Regions from separate parts of the Pseudomonas sp. ATCC 13867 genome, predicted to be linked through region 2. Evidence: riboswitches for the same ligand, from Rfam matches in the RefSeq annotation. Region 2 holds a riboswitch; each other region holds the start of a gene.
What was found. Region 2 has a riboswitch for cobalamin ahead of H681_RS03100 (CbtB domain-containing protein). Riboswitches for the same ligand answer to the same signal wherever they lie in the genome.
Positions count from the first base shown of each region.

Region 1: linked by a shared signal. The riboswitch ahead of H681_RS03715 (TonB-dependent receptor domain-containing protein) and the one ahead of H681_RS03100 (CbtB domain-containing protein) in region 2 are both predicted to bind cobalamin.
Region 3: linked by a shared signal. The riboswitch ahead of H681_RS06895 (TonB-dependent receptor plug domain-containing protein) and the one ahead of H681_RS03100 (CbtB domain-containing protein) in region 2 are both predicted to bind cobalamin.

Region 1 covers NC_020829.1:793,062-798,075, forward strand. The annotation lists gene H681_RS03715 (TonB-dependent receptor domain-containing protein) at 1-1,344, opposite strand, end outside; cobalamin riboswitch at 1,439-1,643, opposite strand; gene dxs (1-deoxy-D-xylulose-5-phosphate synthase) at 1,672-3,582, opposite strand; gene H681_RS03725 (Ldh family oxidoreductase) at 3,839-4,843, shown strand.
Region 2 covers NC_020829.1:670,355-675,368, forward strand. The annotation lists gene cobN (cobaltochelatase subunit CobN) at 1-125, opposite strand, end outside; gene cobW (cobalamin biosynthesis protein CobW) at 243-1,310, opposite strand; cobalamin riboswitch at 1,546-1,740, opposite strand; cobalamin riboswitch at 1,812-2,030, shown strand; gene H681_RS03100 (CbtB domain-containing protein) at 2,132-2,320, shown strand; gene H681_RS03105 (CbtA family protein) at 2,414-3,124, shown strand; gene H681_RS03110 (cobalamin biosynthesis protein) at 3,207-3,623, shown strand; gene cobM (precorrin-4 C(11)-methyltransferase) at 3,620-4,375, shown strand; gene mapR (GntR family transcriptional regulator MpaR) at 4,673-5,014, opposite strand, start outside.
Region 3 covers NC_020829.1:1,505,195-1,510,208, reverse strand. The annotation lists gene H681_RS06905 (ABC transporter substrate-binding protein) at 1-324, opposite strand, end outside; gene H681_RS06900 ((2Fe-2S) ferredoxin domain-containing protein) at 627-1,328, opposite strand; gene H681_RS06895 (TonB-dependent receptor plug domain-containing protein) at 1,328-3,283, opposite strand; cobalamin riboswitch at 3,378-3,584, opposite strand; gene H681_RS06890 (VOC family protein) at 3,658-4,086, opposite strand; gene H681_RS06885 (cupin domain-containing protein) at 4,265-4,633, shown strand; gene H681_RS06880 (DUF3303 domain-containing protein) at 4,825-5,014, shown strand, end outside.

The sequences.
Region 1 (5,014 bases), 120 kb from region 2:
GTACAGCGAGGCTTCCAAGTGCGTGCCTTCGATGCCCCCACGCCATTGCAGCTCGTAGGTCTTCGAGGTCTCGGCCTTGAGGTCCGGGTTGCTCGCGCCGGGGTAGTAGAGGTCGCTGAAGGTCGGCGCGCGGAAGCCTTCGCCGTAACTGGCGATCCAGGTCTGGCTGTCGCCCACCGGTAGGCTGAAGGCGGCGTTCCAGCTGTTCTGGCTGCCGTAGGCCTGGTTGTTGTCGTGGCGGATACCCAGCTCGGTGCCGAAGCTGTCGCCCTTGAAGCTGTGCTGGGCGAAGAAGGCGCGGTTGCTGCGCTGGTCGTCGGCGAAGGCAGTGGTGCCGTCGACCTTGTCTTCGTACCAGTCGGTGCCCAGCGCCAGCTGGTTGGCGTCGTCCAGTTGCAGGCGGTTGATCCAGCTCGCCGAGTGGCGGGTGGTTTCCAGCGTGCCGTTGTTCCAGCTGTCGGCGGCGCCCACGGCCTTGTTGCGGTCGAAGCTGCGGCCCAGTTCCAGGCGGCTGTTCCACATCTTCGAGATCTGGCCGTCGAGGTAGGCGCTGTAGCTGCTGACGCGGAATTTGTCCTGCGGGCGGCCGGGCTCGAAGTTGTAGGCGTCGTCGTATTCGTTCTTGCCGCGCTGGTCGTTGAGGTTCAGGCCGGCCTTCCAGTCTTCGCTGAAGTGGTGGTCCAGGTTCAGGTGCACGGCCTTGTTGCGCTGGGCGTCGTGATCGTTGTCGGCGCCGACGTTGTCGCTGGTGCGATCCCAGCCCTGGCTCTCGTCGAGGCTGCCGCCGAGGTTGTAGCGGGTCTGCTCGTCGCCGCCGGACAGGCTCAGGCTGCGTTCGAAGGTGCCGTGGCTGCCGGCAGCCAGGCGCACTTCGGGGTGCAGGCCGGCTTCGCCGCGACGGGTGAAGATCTGGATGACCCCGCCGATGGCGTCGGCGCCGTACAGCGCGGAACGCGGGCCGCGGGTCACTTCGACGCGCTCGATGCTGTCGATGCTCAGGTAGTCCAGGCGGGCGATGCCGCTGCTGGCCGAAGCGACGCGCTGGCCGTCGACCAGTACCAGGGTCTGCGCAGTGCTGGTGCCGCGCACGGAGTACGAGACCACGCCGCCCGAGCTGCCCATCTGCACGCCGGGCACGCGGGCGAGCAGGGCGGGAACGCTGCGCACTTGTAGCCGCTCGATGTCGGCACGGGTGAATACGCTGTTGGCCGAAGTGGCTTCGGCGCGCGGCTGGGCCTGGCGTGCGGAGGTGATCACCTGGTCGGAGAGCGAGTAGATATCGCTGGCAGCGAAGGCCATGCCGGGCAGCAGGCTGGTGGCCAGGGCGAGTCGGGTCAGTTTCATGGAGCGTCCTCAAAAGCGGTCGGATGACTTTCGAGGAGGGCGTGGCAAGGGCGGACAGGGGCACCGCACTTGACGGTGATGCCCTCCGCAACACCTGTCGGATCGCGTCGAGGGCGGTCTCCGGGCTGCCGACGTCACATCGCCGCCTTCCCGCATTCAGCAGTGGCGGATGGCGATGCTGCGCTCCTTAAGGGGCGCGTCGGTTACCGTTGCGGGGGCAGCGCAGGTCTTTCACCTGCTTCCCGTTACCTCGAACGAAAACGGGCGCACCTTAGTCGGTGCGCCCGTCACTGGCAATACTCCAGGGGAGGGATGCGCCGATCGGCCTCAGCGCTTGCCGAGGGCCTCCAGGCGCGCCTTCACCGAGGCTTCGATGCCGGCGGCGTCTAGCCCGCACTCCGCGAGCATCTGCGCGGGCTTGGCGTGCTCGACGTAGTAGTCCGGCAGACCCAGGTGCAGGATCGGCTGCTGCAGGTTCTCGTGGGCGAGGAATTCGCTGACGGCGGCGCCGGCGCCGCCCATCACCGAGTTCTCCTCGACGGTCACCAGCAGCTCGTGGCTGGCGGCCAGCTGGCGCACCAGTTCCTCGTCCAGCGGCTTGACGAAGCGCATGTCGGCGACCGTGGCATCGAACTGCTCCGCCACTTTCAGCGCTTCGGCCAGTTGCACGCCGAACACCAGGAAGGCGACCTTGCCGGCCTTGCCTTCACGGCGAACCACGCCCTTGCCGATCTCGACCGGTGCCAGCGCCGCCTCGATGGGAGCGTTGGGGCCGGTGCCGCGCGGGTAGCGCACCGCCGCCGGGCCTTCGAAGTGATGGCCGGTGGTGAGCAGCTTGCGCAGTTCGTTCTCGTCGCTGGGGGTCATCACCAGCATGCCGGGGATGCAGCGCAGGTAGGAGAGGTCGAAGCTGCCGGCGTGGGTCGGGCCGTCTTCGCCCACCAGACCGGCGCGGTCGATGGCGAACAGCACGTCGAGGTTCTGCACCGCGACGTCGTGGATCAGCTGGTCGTAGCCGCGCTGCAGGAAGGTGGAGTAGATCGCCACCACGGGCTTTGCGCCGTCGCAGGCCATGCCGGCCGCGAGGGTCACGGCGTGCTGCTCGGCGATGGCGACATCGAAGTAGCGGTCCGGGAATTTGTCGGCGAAGGCGACCAGGTCCGAGCCTTCCTTCATCGCCGGGGTGATGCCGACCAGGCGCGGGTCCTGGGCGGCCATGTCGCACAGCCACTGGCCGAACACGCTGGAGTACTTCGGCCCGCCGGCCTTCTTCGGCACGGCATGGGCGGGAGCGCCTTCGGGTTCGAGCTTGGTGATGGCGTGGTAGCCGATCGGGTCGATCTCGGCCGGGCCGAAGCCCTTGCCCTTCTTGGTCACCACGTGGAGGAACTGCGGGCCCTTGAGGTCACGCATGTTGCGCAGGGTGGCGATCAGGGTCGGCAGGTCGTGGCCGTCGATGGGGCCGATGTAGTTCCAGCCCAGCTCCTCGAAGAGCGTGCCGGGGACCAGCATGCCCTTGGCGTATTCCTCGGTGCGGCGGGCGATCTCCCAGGCGCCGGGCAGGCGCGAGAGCACCTTCTTGCTGCCTTCGCGCATGCTGCTGTAGGTGCGGCTGGAGAGAATCTTGGCCAGGTAGTTGGACAGGCCGCCGACATTGTTGGAGATCGACATGTCGTTGTCGTTGAGGATCACCAGCATGTCGGCCTTGACCTCCGACGCGTGGTTGAGTGCCTCGAAGGCCATGCCGGCGGTCAGTGCGCCGTCGCCGATCACCGCCACCGACTTGCGGCCCGAGCCCTGCATGCGGGCGGCGATGGCCATCCCCAGCGCGGCGCTGATGGAGGTGCTGGAGTGACCGACGCCAAAGGTGTCGTACTCGCTCTCCGAGCGGCGCGGGAAGGCGGCCAGGCCGTCCTTCTGGCGCAGGCTGCCCATGCGCTCGCGGCGACCGGTGAGGATCTTGTGCGGGTAGGCCTGGTGGCCGACGTCCCACACCAGACGGTCGTCCGGGGTGTCGAAGACGTAGTGCAGGGCGACCGTCAGTTCGATGACGCCCAGGCCTGCGCCGAAGTGCCCGCCAGTCTGGCCGACGCTGTACAGCAGGTACTGGCGCAGTTCGTCAGCGAGGGTCAGCAGCTCCGCTTCGCCCAGGCGACGCAGCTCGACCGGCGTGCTGGCGCGGTCGAGCAGGGGCGTGGCAGGGCGCGCGCGGGGAATCTCGTGAAACGTCGTGGGCATCAGGCTGATCGTTATGAGAAGGCAAAGATGCGGAAGTTTACCCGAAGCTCCGGATTGGCCCAAGCAACGTGGGGCCAATCCTTCGGACGACCGGATGGTCGGATCGTGGCTACCCCGCTGTGCCGAAATCGTCGTCACGGTCGCCGATTGCGCGCAAGCGGGATGGGGCCTGAGCGGCCACTGTAGACTCAGCCCCGGCCCGGTGGCGGATTGCCGCAGCGGGCGGAAACGATTGGCAGGGATCGAGGAGGACGGCGTGATCCGATTGAGTCTGGATGAACTGCGTGAACTGGCGGTGGCGATCCTGCGCCACAACGGCTTCAGCGAACCCCACGTACAGGCGGTGACCGATACCGTGCTGGCCGGCGAACGCGATGGCTGCACGTCCCACGGGGTCTGGCGACTGCTGGGCTGCATCCACACGGTGCGCGCCGGCAAGGTGGTGCCTGATGCCGTGCCGGAGTTGTCCGAGCCTGCGCCCGCGCTGGTGCGCGTGGATGCCAAGGGCGGATTTTCCCAGTGCGCCTTCGACCTGGGCCTGCCGAAGCTGGCGGAGAAGGCCCGCAGCCAGGGCCTGGCGGCGCTGGCGATCAACCATTGCGTGCATTTCTCGGCCCTGTGGGTGGAGATCGAGCGGATCACCGCCCAGGGCCTGGTCGCGCTGGCGGTCACCCCGGCCCAGGCCTACGTGGCGCCGGCCGGCGGAACCCGACCGTTGTTCGGTACCAATCCCATCGCCTTCGGTTGGCCCCGTGGCGAGAACGATCCCTATGTCTTCGACTTCGCCACCACAGTGGTGGCGCGCGGGGAAATCCAGTTGCACGAGCGCGAGGGCAAGTCGATCCCGCTGGGCTGGGGTATCGATGCCCAGGGCAGCCCCAGCACCGACCCGAGCGCGGTGCTCGAGGGCGCCATGCTGACCTTCGGCGGACACAAGGGCTCGGCGCTGGCAACCATGGTCGAGCTGATTGCCGGTCCGCTGATCGGCGACCTGACCAGCGCGGAATCCTCGGTGTTCGACGAGGGCACCAGGTCCTCGCCCTATCACGGCGAACTGCTGATCGCGCTGGACCCGGCGCGCTTCCTCGGCGCGGACGCTCCGCAGCATCTGGCGCGGGCGGAGAAGCTGTTCGACTCCATCGTCGACATGGGCGCGCGCCTGCCGTCGCAGCGGCGTTTCGCGGCGCGCCAGCGCAGCCTGGCAGAAGGTGTGGAGATCAGCGATTCGCTGTATGCCGATTTGCGCAAATTGTTGGAATAACGCGACGTCCTTGTAGGAGCGAGGGGGACGCCATCGATATTGCTCGCGAACAGCTTGGCTCCGCTGCTTGGTTGGTTAGCGAGCAAGCTCGCTCCTGCGAAGAACACGGCTCGGCGGATAACGCTGGCGCGTTATGCGCCCTACGAAGAGCAAAAGCTGTGCACAAGAAAG
Region 2 (5,014 bases):
TCGGCGAGCAGCGCCAGGTGCGAATCGCCGCTGCAGAGGATCACCAGCTCGGCGGGCGTCTGGGCCAGGTGGGCGATGCCGTCGTCGGGGACGAAACCGCCGGGTTGGGTGCGCAGCAGATGCATGAGGCTTGCTCGGTGTAGGGCTTCATGTAGGAGCGAGGGGGCGCCTAGCTCTTGCTCGCGAACCAGACCCCGCTGCGAGGCCGTTCGCGAGCAAGCTCGCTCCTACGAAAAGCAGTGTTACGCCAGGGCGGTACGCAGCTCGTTGCTGATGGCGGCCTGGTCCAGTTCCTGGCCGATCACGACCAGGCGGGTGCTGCGGGTTTCGTCGCTGCGCCAGGCGCGGTCGAAGTGCTTGTCGAAGCGTTTGCCGACGCCCTGCACCAGCAGGCGCATGGGTTTGCCGGGGATGGCGACGAAGCCCTTGATGCGCAGCACGGCGTGGCGCTCGACCAGCGCGTTCAGCACATCGAGCAGGGCGCGCTCTTCCACTTCCGGCAGGTCGACGTGGAAGGAGTCGAACTCGTCGTGGTGGTGATCTTCATGGCCTTCGTGCTCTTCATTGGAGTGGACGTGATGAGTCGGGCGGCTGTCGATGTGCAGCTCGGCTTCGGCGTTCAGCCCCAGCAGCACCGAGAGCGGCAGCTGGCCGGAGTTGGCTTCGACGATCTTCACCGCCGGCGGCAACTCCTCGGCGACTTCGGCACGCACGCGGGCCAGCGCCTCGGCGTCGAGCAGGTCGGCCTTGTTCAGTACCACCAGGTCGGCGCTGGCCAGCTGGTCTTCGAAGAGTTCGTGCAGCGGCGATTCGTGGTCCAGGTTCGGGTCCTGCTTGCGCTGCTCGTCCACCTGCTCGGGGTGGGCGGCGAAGGTGCCGGCGGCCACTGCCGGGCTGTCGACCACGGTGATCACCGCGTCCACGGTGCAGGCGTTGCGGATTTCCGGCCACTGGAAGGCCTGCACCAGCGGCTTGGGCAGGGCCAGGCCCGAGGTCTCGATGAGGATCTGGTCGAGGTCGCCACGGCGCGCCACCAGTTCGCGCATCACCGGGAAGAACTCTTCCTGCACGGTGCAGCACAGGCAGCCGTTGGCCAGCTCGAAGACGCGGCCGACCGCCTCTTCTTCGCTGCAACCGATGGAGCACTGCTTGAGGATTTCGCCGTCGATGCCCAGCTCGCCGAATTCGTTGACGATCACCGCGATGCGGCGGCCCTCGGCATTGTCGAGCATGTGGCGCAGGAGGGTGGTTTTGCCGGCACCGAGGAAGCCGGTGACGATGGTGACGGGGAGTTTGGCCAGGGTTTTCATGCGCGCCTCGCAAGTGGACATTGGAGGGCGGATGAAGGGCGCGCGCGCGGGTTCGCCGCGCAACGAAGGTCGCCACCGGATCACCCCGCCCGGTTGTCTGTTGATAACGAACCGGTTCCGGATCTCGCGAGCTAGAGCCAGGCAAGGCGGAGGATCGTCGGGGACGCGGAGTTGACTGTAGTCAATGAGCAGTCCACGACGATCCGCCAACGCAGCATGGCCGACGCGCAGCAGATCGAAAACCAGTCACGAGGCAGGTCTCCTGGCTCACAGCCCTTGATCGTCCTTTCGCCTTCCCGCCGTAGTCGGCAGTGGCGTGTGAAAGAACAGGCTGTTCACAGTTGCGGGGGCAGCCGTGGCGCATCCGAAGATTTCCACGTTCCCTCTTAGCTCCGGCCAGTGCCGGAGAACCTCGAAGGGAGGAAGGCTACGCAGCGTGGCCGGGGCGGTCAATCGCCGGGGATCGGGCGACGCGCAGTTGACGCTGCGGGACTGCCGTGGTCAGCTAGCGCGGTTTCAGGTGTCTCGCGCCGACGCGCGCGAGGTGAAACGGGAAGCCGGTGCGTCCGCAAGGACCAGTCCGGCGCTGCCCCCGCAACGGTAAGCGCATCGAGGGTCGTCAGTAGCCACTGTGCCAAGGCATGGGAAGGCTGGCCCATCCGGCGAGAGTCTCTCGCTGGCGTCGCAAGCCCGGAGACCGGCCTGGAATCCTCACATTTTGGCAAACCCGCGGTGGGCGGGCGCAGGCCGTGGCGCGACCGATCCGGCGCGTTCGAATGCGTTCAACCTCTGCGTTCTCACTCTTTTCAGAGGGAACGTTCATGTCCAGCAGCATCCTGACGCAACAGGCGTCGAGTACTTCCATCCCCCTTTCCAAGCGCATCAGCCTGGCCGTTGGCGCCAGCCTGCTCGGTGCGCTGCTGGTGTATTTCGCCGGTTTCTCTCATCTGGAAGCAGTGCACAACGCTGCCCACGATACCCGCCATAGTGCGGGCTTCCCCTGCCACTGACGCACGCTGCCTGCGCGTAAGCGCAGCGTATTCGAGGCACTCGCGATCGCTGGTTCGCCGCGCTCGAGGTCTCGTTTCGTCCGGAGAACTGCAATGATCAAACGTATCGCCCAGACCGCCGGATTCGCCGGTCTGATCGCCGCGCTGGTGCTGACCGTGGTCCAGCTGCTGTGGGTATCCCCGCTGATCCTCAAGGCGGAAACCTATGAGAAATCCGAGCCGGCCGCCGCACTGGTCGAAGAACATGCCCATGAGCACGCCGACGGCGCAGTTGCGGGTCATCACCATGACGAGGAAGCCTGGGAGCCGGAAGATGGCTGGCAGCGCATCCTCTCCACCACCGGCGGCAATCTGGTGGTCGCGGTGGGTTTCGCGCTGATGCTCGCGGGCCTGTTCACCCTGCGTGAGCCGGGCAAGACCTCCGAAGGCCTGCTCTGGGGCCTGGCCGGTTTTGCCGTGTTCAACCTGGCGCCGTCCCTCGGCCTGCCGCCGGAAGTCCCCGGCACCGCCGCCGCGGATCTGAGCCTGCGGCAGACCTGGTGGATCGGCACTGCCGCCGCCACCGCCGCCGGTCTCGCGCTGCTGGTGTTCGGCCGCCACTGGGCGCTGCGCATCGTCGGCCTTGCGTTGCTGGTGGTGCCGCACGTGATCGGCGCGCCGCAGCCGGAAGTGCATTCCAGCCTCGCGCCGGAAAGCCTGGCTCACGAGTTCATCGTCGCCTCGCTGGTCACCAACGCGGTGTTCTGGGCGGCCCTGGGTCTGGTGGCCGCCTGGTTGTTCCGCCGTTTCGCCCCCTCGGCCTGATTCGCCGCTATGCTCGACCCCGCAGCCGGCCCAGCCGCCTGCGGGGTTTTCATTTACAGGTGTCACTTCCAGGAGAATGCCGATGACGCTGGTTGCCGGCCTCGGTTGCCGCCGGGGCTGCCCGCTCGATGAACTGCATGCCTTGCTACGGGATACGCTGGCCGAGGCCGGGCTCGACGAGTCCCATCTCACCGCCCTGGCCAGCGCCACGCTGAAAGCCGACGAAGAGGGGCTGACCGCCCTGGCTGCTGCCCTCGACTTGCCGCTGGCGCTGTTCACACCGCAACAATTGGCGGCCTGCGAGAGGAACCTGGGCGAGCCTTCTGAAACTGTGCGCGCGGCCACCGGCAGCGCGAGCGTGGCCGAAGCGGCGGCATTGCTGCAGGCCGAGGCGCAAGGTGGTGCGCCGGCACGCCTGCTGGTGGGCAAGCGCCGCAGCGAGCAAGCCACCTGCGCGCTGGCTTTCATCCCCGTCGAATCCGAGCGGGAGCAGCCATGACGGTCTATTTCATCGGTGCCGGTCCTGGCGATCCCGAGCTCATCACGGTCAAGGGCCAGCGGCTGATCCGCACCTGCCCGGTGATCCTTTACGCAGGTTCCCTGGTGCCGCCGGCCGTGCTGGAAGGGCACAGCGCCGAGCGCGTGGTGAATACCGCCGAACTGAACCTGGAGGAGATCGTCGAGCTGCTGACGCAGGCCCACGCGGAGGGCAAGGACGTCGCGCGGGTGCACTCCGGCGATCCCTCGCTGTACGGCGCCATCGGCGAGCAGATCCGTCACCTGCGCGAGCGCGGCATTCCCTACGAGATCATTCCCGGCGTCACTGCCACCTCGGCCTGCGCGGCGATCCTCGGTTGCGAGCTGACCCTGCCGGAGATATCCCAGACGTTGATCCTCACCCGCTACGCCAGCAGGACGCGTATGCCCGAGGGCGAGTCGCTGGCCGAGCTGGCGCAACACCAAGCGACCCTGGCCATTCACCTGGGCATCGGTCAACTGGCGAACATCGTCGCCGAACTGCTGCCGCACTACGGTGCGGATTGTCCCGTCGCGGTGATCCATCGCGCCAGTTGGCCGGATCAGGACCAGGTCACCGGCACCCTCGGCGATATCCTGCCCAAGGCGCAGGCCAAGGGTTTCCGCCGTACGGCTTTGATTCTGGTCGGGAAGGTGCTGGGGGCGGAGGGGTTTGCCGATTCGTCGCTGTACAGCACGGGGCATACGCATCTGTATCGCGGGGGCACCTTGTAGGAGCGAGCTTGCTCGCGAACGGAACTCACCCGATACACCGTACCGAAGCGGTTCGCGAGCAAGCTTGCTTCTACGAAAAGCTGTTCAGGCTCGCCACTTATCGGCGCGCGGCAGCATCCCGCGCCGCAGGTACCAGCGCACGCCCCAATGCACGCCGAGCGCGGCGCACACTGTGAGCAGGATCACCAGGCTTTCCGCATCCACGGCTACTTCCCTCGTCCGAACGCTTCCTGACAGGGTATGTCCGCGACAAACCGTCGCACAGATACAGATCGTTTCCGAATGTACGGATCAGTCCTACAGCGAGTGAATGATCCGCCCGAGGGTTTCCATCGCCTGCTCGCTGATGGCCGTCCACGGGTGGCCGTAGTTGAGTCGCAGGCAGTGGCCGAAGCGCCTGGTCGCCGAGAAGATCGGCCCCGGCGCCAGGCTGATGCCCTGAGCCAGGGCGAGCTGGAACAGCTTGAGCGCGTCGATGTGCTCGGGTAGCTCCAGCCACAGGAAGTAGCCGCCGCTGGGCCGGGTGACGCGGGTGGCGGCGGGGAAGTGGCGGGCCACGGCGGCGAGCATCGCGTGCTGCTGGCTTTCCAGCGCGTGGCGCAGCTTGCGCAGGTGGCGGTCGTAGCCGCCATGCTGCAG
Region 3 (5,014 bases), 830 kb from region 2:
CAGTTCCTCGCGAGACAGATTGCCCAGCCGAAAGGCCGAGGCGAAGCCGGCCACCACCAGGTCCGGGCGCTGCGCGTAGACCGCTTCCGCCGACGGATACTGGCGCGACAGCAGCGGCACGCCGCGATAGCTTCCTTTGGTCAGGTCGAGATCGTCATCGATGTAGGCCACGCCGATCAGCCGCTCCCCGGCGCCCAGCGCCAGCAGCAGGTCGGCGGCGTGCTGGTTGAGGGCGAGGATGCGTTGCGGCGGGTGGTCGATCTGCCAGGTACGGGCGCAGTTGCGGTAGTCCTGCGCGGAAGCAGTTACCGACCCCAGAATCAACGCCAAACCAAGCGCCAGGCTTGACCTGTAGGAGCGAGCTTGCTCGCGAACAGCGCCAGCTCTGAAACATCGCGGACGAAGTCCGCTCCTACGCTCCTGGGAAGTCCGTACCGGGATTCTCCCTTCACCCCGACCCTCTAGCAGCCTATGCCGGCTGAAAGCTCGGCCTTCCCCTGTACCGAACGGTCCCATCTCCCTCCGGGCAGGGGTTAGGGTGAGGAGCCGTTGAAGGAGGACGACGAACCCAACTCCCTGCATCCAGCGGTTCGCGAGCAAGCTCGCTCCTACGAAGCGCGAGTGCGTCATAGTTCATCCACCCGCAGCTCCGCCACCGGCACGCCGTCACGCAGATGCTCCGCCACCACCCGGCACACCTGCTCGTCACTGCGCAGGCCATACCAGACACGTTCGGGATACACCGTCAGCAGCGGCCCGCGATTACACGGGAACTGGCAGCCGGTGCGGGTCAGCAGGGCGCCCTCGGCGTTCTCGTAGAGGTCGAGGCGGATCAACTCGCGGCGCAGGGTCTTCCACAACGGTAGCGCGCCGCGCCGCACGCAGCGCGGCCCGGTGCAGAGGAACAGGTGATACCGGTGTGGCGGCGGCGCAGACCAGTCCGGCTGCGACGGCACCGCGCCGACGCCCTGGCAGTCCAGCTGTTGCGCCGGATCGTCAATCGCCGTCAGCACCGCCGCCACATCCAGCCCGCGCCGACCGAGCGCCGAAGCGGTGACCTTCGGCAACGGCGCCTGCGGATGCTCCCCGCACAGCGCAGCCAGTTCCGCGCGCAGCCACTCGAGATAGGCGCCGTCGGCGGTCGGTTCGAGGTCCACCAGCAGCAGTTCGATACTCTCGGCCAACAGCTCGCGCACCCGCCCCCAGAGCGAATCGAAACCCTCACCGGTGTCGATGCATTCGACGCCGGCGAGGCGCGCCGATACCTCGCGCAGTAGGCGTTCGCCCTGGGCTCCGGCCAGCGGGCCGACCAGCAGGATGGCCTTCATCAGAAGCTGAAGGTGTAGCGCAGCTCGGCGGTGCGCGGCCGGCCGAGGTTGTCCACCTGGCGGATGCCGTTGCTGCTGCGGCCGGTGGCGTAGTCGCGGTCCAGCAGGTTCTCCAGCAGCAGGCTCAGGCGATGCGCGCGGGCGCCGTCGAGGTATCGGTAGGCATCGCCATCGAGCACGCTGTAGTGACCGTAGTCGTCGTCCTGGGCGCTGACGATGGAGCCGACGTAGCGCGCGGCAAGACCGGCCCCCCAGAGGTTGTCGTCATAGCCCAGGCGCAGGCGGGCAAAGAAGTGCGGGATGTTGTTCACCGTCACGCCGTCGTGGCTGTCCACGAGATTGCGCGTGGCGTCGGCGGAGAGCTGCCAGTGCCGGCCGAACTGCCACTGGCCGTTGGCTTCCACGCCACGCACGGTGATCTCGCCATTGCCGTTCACCCATTGATCGCCGACGAGGGTGATGAGGTCGGTGATCTCGCGACGGAACAGGGTGACGCTGCCGCTCCACGGCTGGTCGAACAGCTCGCCGGTGTAGTCCAGGCCCAGTTCGGCGTTGCGGCTGCGCTCGGGCTTGAGGTCGCGATTGCCGACTTCGTCGCCTGGTTCGTTGACGAACAGTTGCTCGGCGGTAGGCAACTTGAAGGCGGTGCCCAACTGGCCGCGCAGTTTGAGCTGCTGCGTGAGGTCGTAGAGCGAGGTCAGCATCCACACCGTGGCGCCCTCACCGCCCGAGATTTCCTCGCGGCGCACGCCCAGGCTCGGGTGCCAGTCGGGCAGCGCCTCGATGTTCGGTCGCAGCTGGGCGTAGAGCGCGTGGGATTCGGCCTTGTCGTTGTCGATGATCAGCACATCGTCCTGGCCCTTGTACCACTGGTTGTCGTTGCCGAAGACCAGCTCGTGGCCACCGCCGAAGCGTGCCTTGCCTTCGAGCTGCGCGCCCCAGTCGGTGAAGCCCCAGTAGTCGTTGTGATTGAGCACCTGGGTAGCGCCGCCCTGCAGGTTGTAGACGCGGTCGTAGCGGGTGTCCCAATCGTTGAGGTGGGTCTTGGCGAACCAGCTGAAATCGTCGCCGACACTCTGCTGGAAGGTCGCCGTGGCGATCTGCTGCACGCGGTTGTTGCTGGTGTGGTGGTTGGAGGTCGGCCGGGCGAAGTCCAGTTCGGCATCGGCGTACTGGTAGAACAGCTCCAGGCGCGAAGCGTCGCCGATGGCCTGGATGGCCTTGGCGCCGAACACGTTGACGTCGTACGAGCGACGCTTGTCGCTGACCGTACTGGTCATGTCCTGGTCGCGGTACGGCTGGTAGCCGTCGGAGCGGTTGTGGCTGACGTAGGCCATCAGGCCAAGGTCGCCCAGGCCGTTGTGCACGATCTTCTCGGCGCGGGCATCACCGCTGCGCCCCTTGAAGGTGTCCAGGCCGAGGTTCACCTCGCCGGATGCCTCGCGACTGCGCGCGCTGCGGGTGACGATGTTGATCACCCCGGACACCGCCTGGGTGCCGAACAGCAGGCCCTGGCCGCCCTTGAGCACTTCGATGCGCTCCACCGCGGTGGTCGGCAGGGTGTCGAGGTAGATGCCGCCGTAGAGGCGGTTGTTCAGGCGCACACCGTCCAGCAGGATCAGCGTGTCGTCGTTGCGTCCGCCGAGCAGCGAGTAGGTGCCGTAGTCGAACGGGCCGTTCTTCGGCGCGACGAACAGGCCGGGCACGTACATCTGCAGCACGCGGGTGATGTCGGCGCTGGGGCCGGCGCGTTCGATCTGCTGGCGGTCGATGACCTCCAGCTTGCTGCCGTAGCGGGCCATGTCCGCCACGGTGGTGGACTCCACCGAAGGCGCGTTGACGACTTCGTCGGCCAGGTTCAGCGGCGCTGCCGACAGGTGCGGGCCGAGGACGCAGAGGGAGAAAACGGGAGTCCAGCGCAGGGCACGCCGGTTCGGATAGATAGGAAGTTGCAAGGTGATCGCCTCGAAATCGGGATTTCGCAGGCGGCGCAGCGACACCCGGAACGAGCGCGCCCCGGGAACCGGCTCACGCCCGCCCACCGCGGGTTTGCCAAACAGGTTCCAGGCCGGTCTCCGGGCTTGCGAGGATCATGAAACATCCGCCTTCCCATGCCTGAGCACAGTGGCCTTGTGGATGCTCCGCTCGCTTACCGTTGCGGGGGCAGCGCCGGACTGATCGCACGAGGGCGACGCACCGGCTTCCCGTTTCACCCCACGCACGGCGGCGGGGGGCACCTGAAACGGGGCGAATCTGAACATTCGGGGAACGAAAGCGTCAAGCACGGGGGTTGAACAGGATGTTGCGGGAGCGGCGCAAAAGCGCAGGATCAGTGCCAGGGATCGTAGGTACCGAAACTCCAGATGTGCCCTTCCGGATCACGGCAGGTGAAACCCTGGCCGCCGTAGTCCTCGTCCTTGATGTCGATGACGATCTGCGCGCCACCGTCCACTACCGCGCGATACAGCGCCTCGGCATCCCTCACCACCACATAGATGCTCTGGGTGCAGCCGCCAATCTCGTCGGGCTGGCGCATCAGCCGGCCGTACTCGTTGTCGTGCAGCGACCCGAGCATCACCAGCCCACTGCCATCGGCCAGCGCCAACTGCGCGTGGGCGATGCCGCCGTGGTCATCGGCGACCACCAGCTGCCGCTGGAAACCGAAGGTGGCGCACAGCCAGTCGATGGCCTGCGGCGCATCGCGGTAGCGCAGGCAGGGAATGACGCTGGGGCGGGCGATGGGAGCGGGCGTGGGCATGGCGATCTCCGGCGAAAAAGGGCGCGAGGTTCTGAGCATAGTCGCCCGCTTTGCGCTGCTCAGCGCTGCCCGGCGACCAACCGCAACACGGGGAGCGACACCGAAGCGCAAGTTCCTGCAAGACCGCTCCAGGGACCAGCAGTAGTTTGGACAGAACGATCCCAAGGAGAAAACCACCGTGACCCAACGCCAACCGATCAACCTGCAGGACAAGCTCGGCCGCATCACTGAGACCTGGCAGCCGCGAGTGATCGCCGAGATGAACGACTACCAGTTCAAGGTGGTGAAGCTGCACGGCGATTTCGTCTGGCACAGCCACGCCGACACCGACGAGACCTTCATCGTGCTCGACGGCGAGCTGCGCATCGACTTCCGCGACGGCCCGCTGACCCTGCGAGCCGGCGAACTCTACGTGGTGCCTCGCGGCGTCGAGCACAAGCCCTATGCCGAACACGAGGTGCAGGTGATGCTGATCGAACCGCGCGGCGTGCTGAACACCGGCGACCAGGGCGGCGAACGCACGGCGGAGAATGATCGCTGGATCTGACCGTCGATCACCTGCCCTGGCGACCGCCGATCAGCGGCCGCTCCCGCTTCGCTGGCTGCTGCTATGCCTGTCGGAAGAACGCCGCTCCCAGCCGGAGACTGTCACGCCTGGGATACACAGGCGCGGCTCTGGCGGCGTCGCCGGTTCGGGTCCGCGTCCAGCGAAGCCCGGAGCCGGGCCGGAGGTGCGACATGCTTTATCTGGTGAACTGGACCATCCCCATCGAGAACCGCGACAGGATCATCCAGCGCTTCCTCAAGACCGGCGGCCAGCCGCCGCCCGGCGTGAAGCTGGTCGGTCGCTGGCACGCTATGGGCCACATGCTCGGCTTCGGCCTGGCGGAAGCCGAGAACCCCCTCGACGTGCAACGCTGGATGCTGC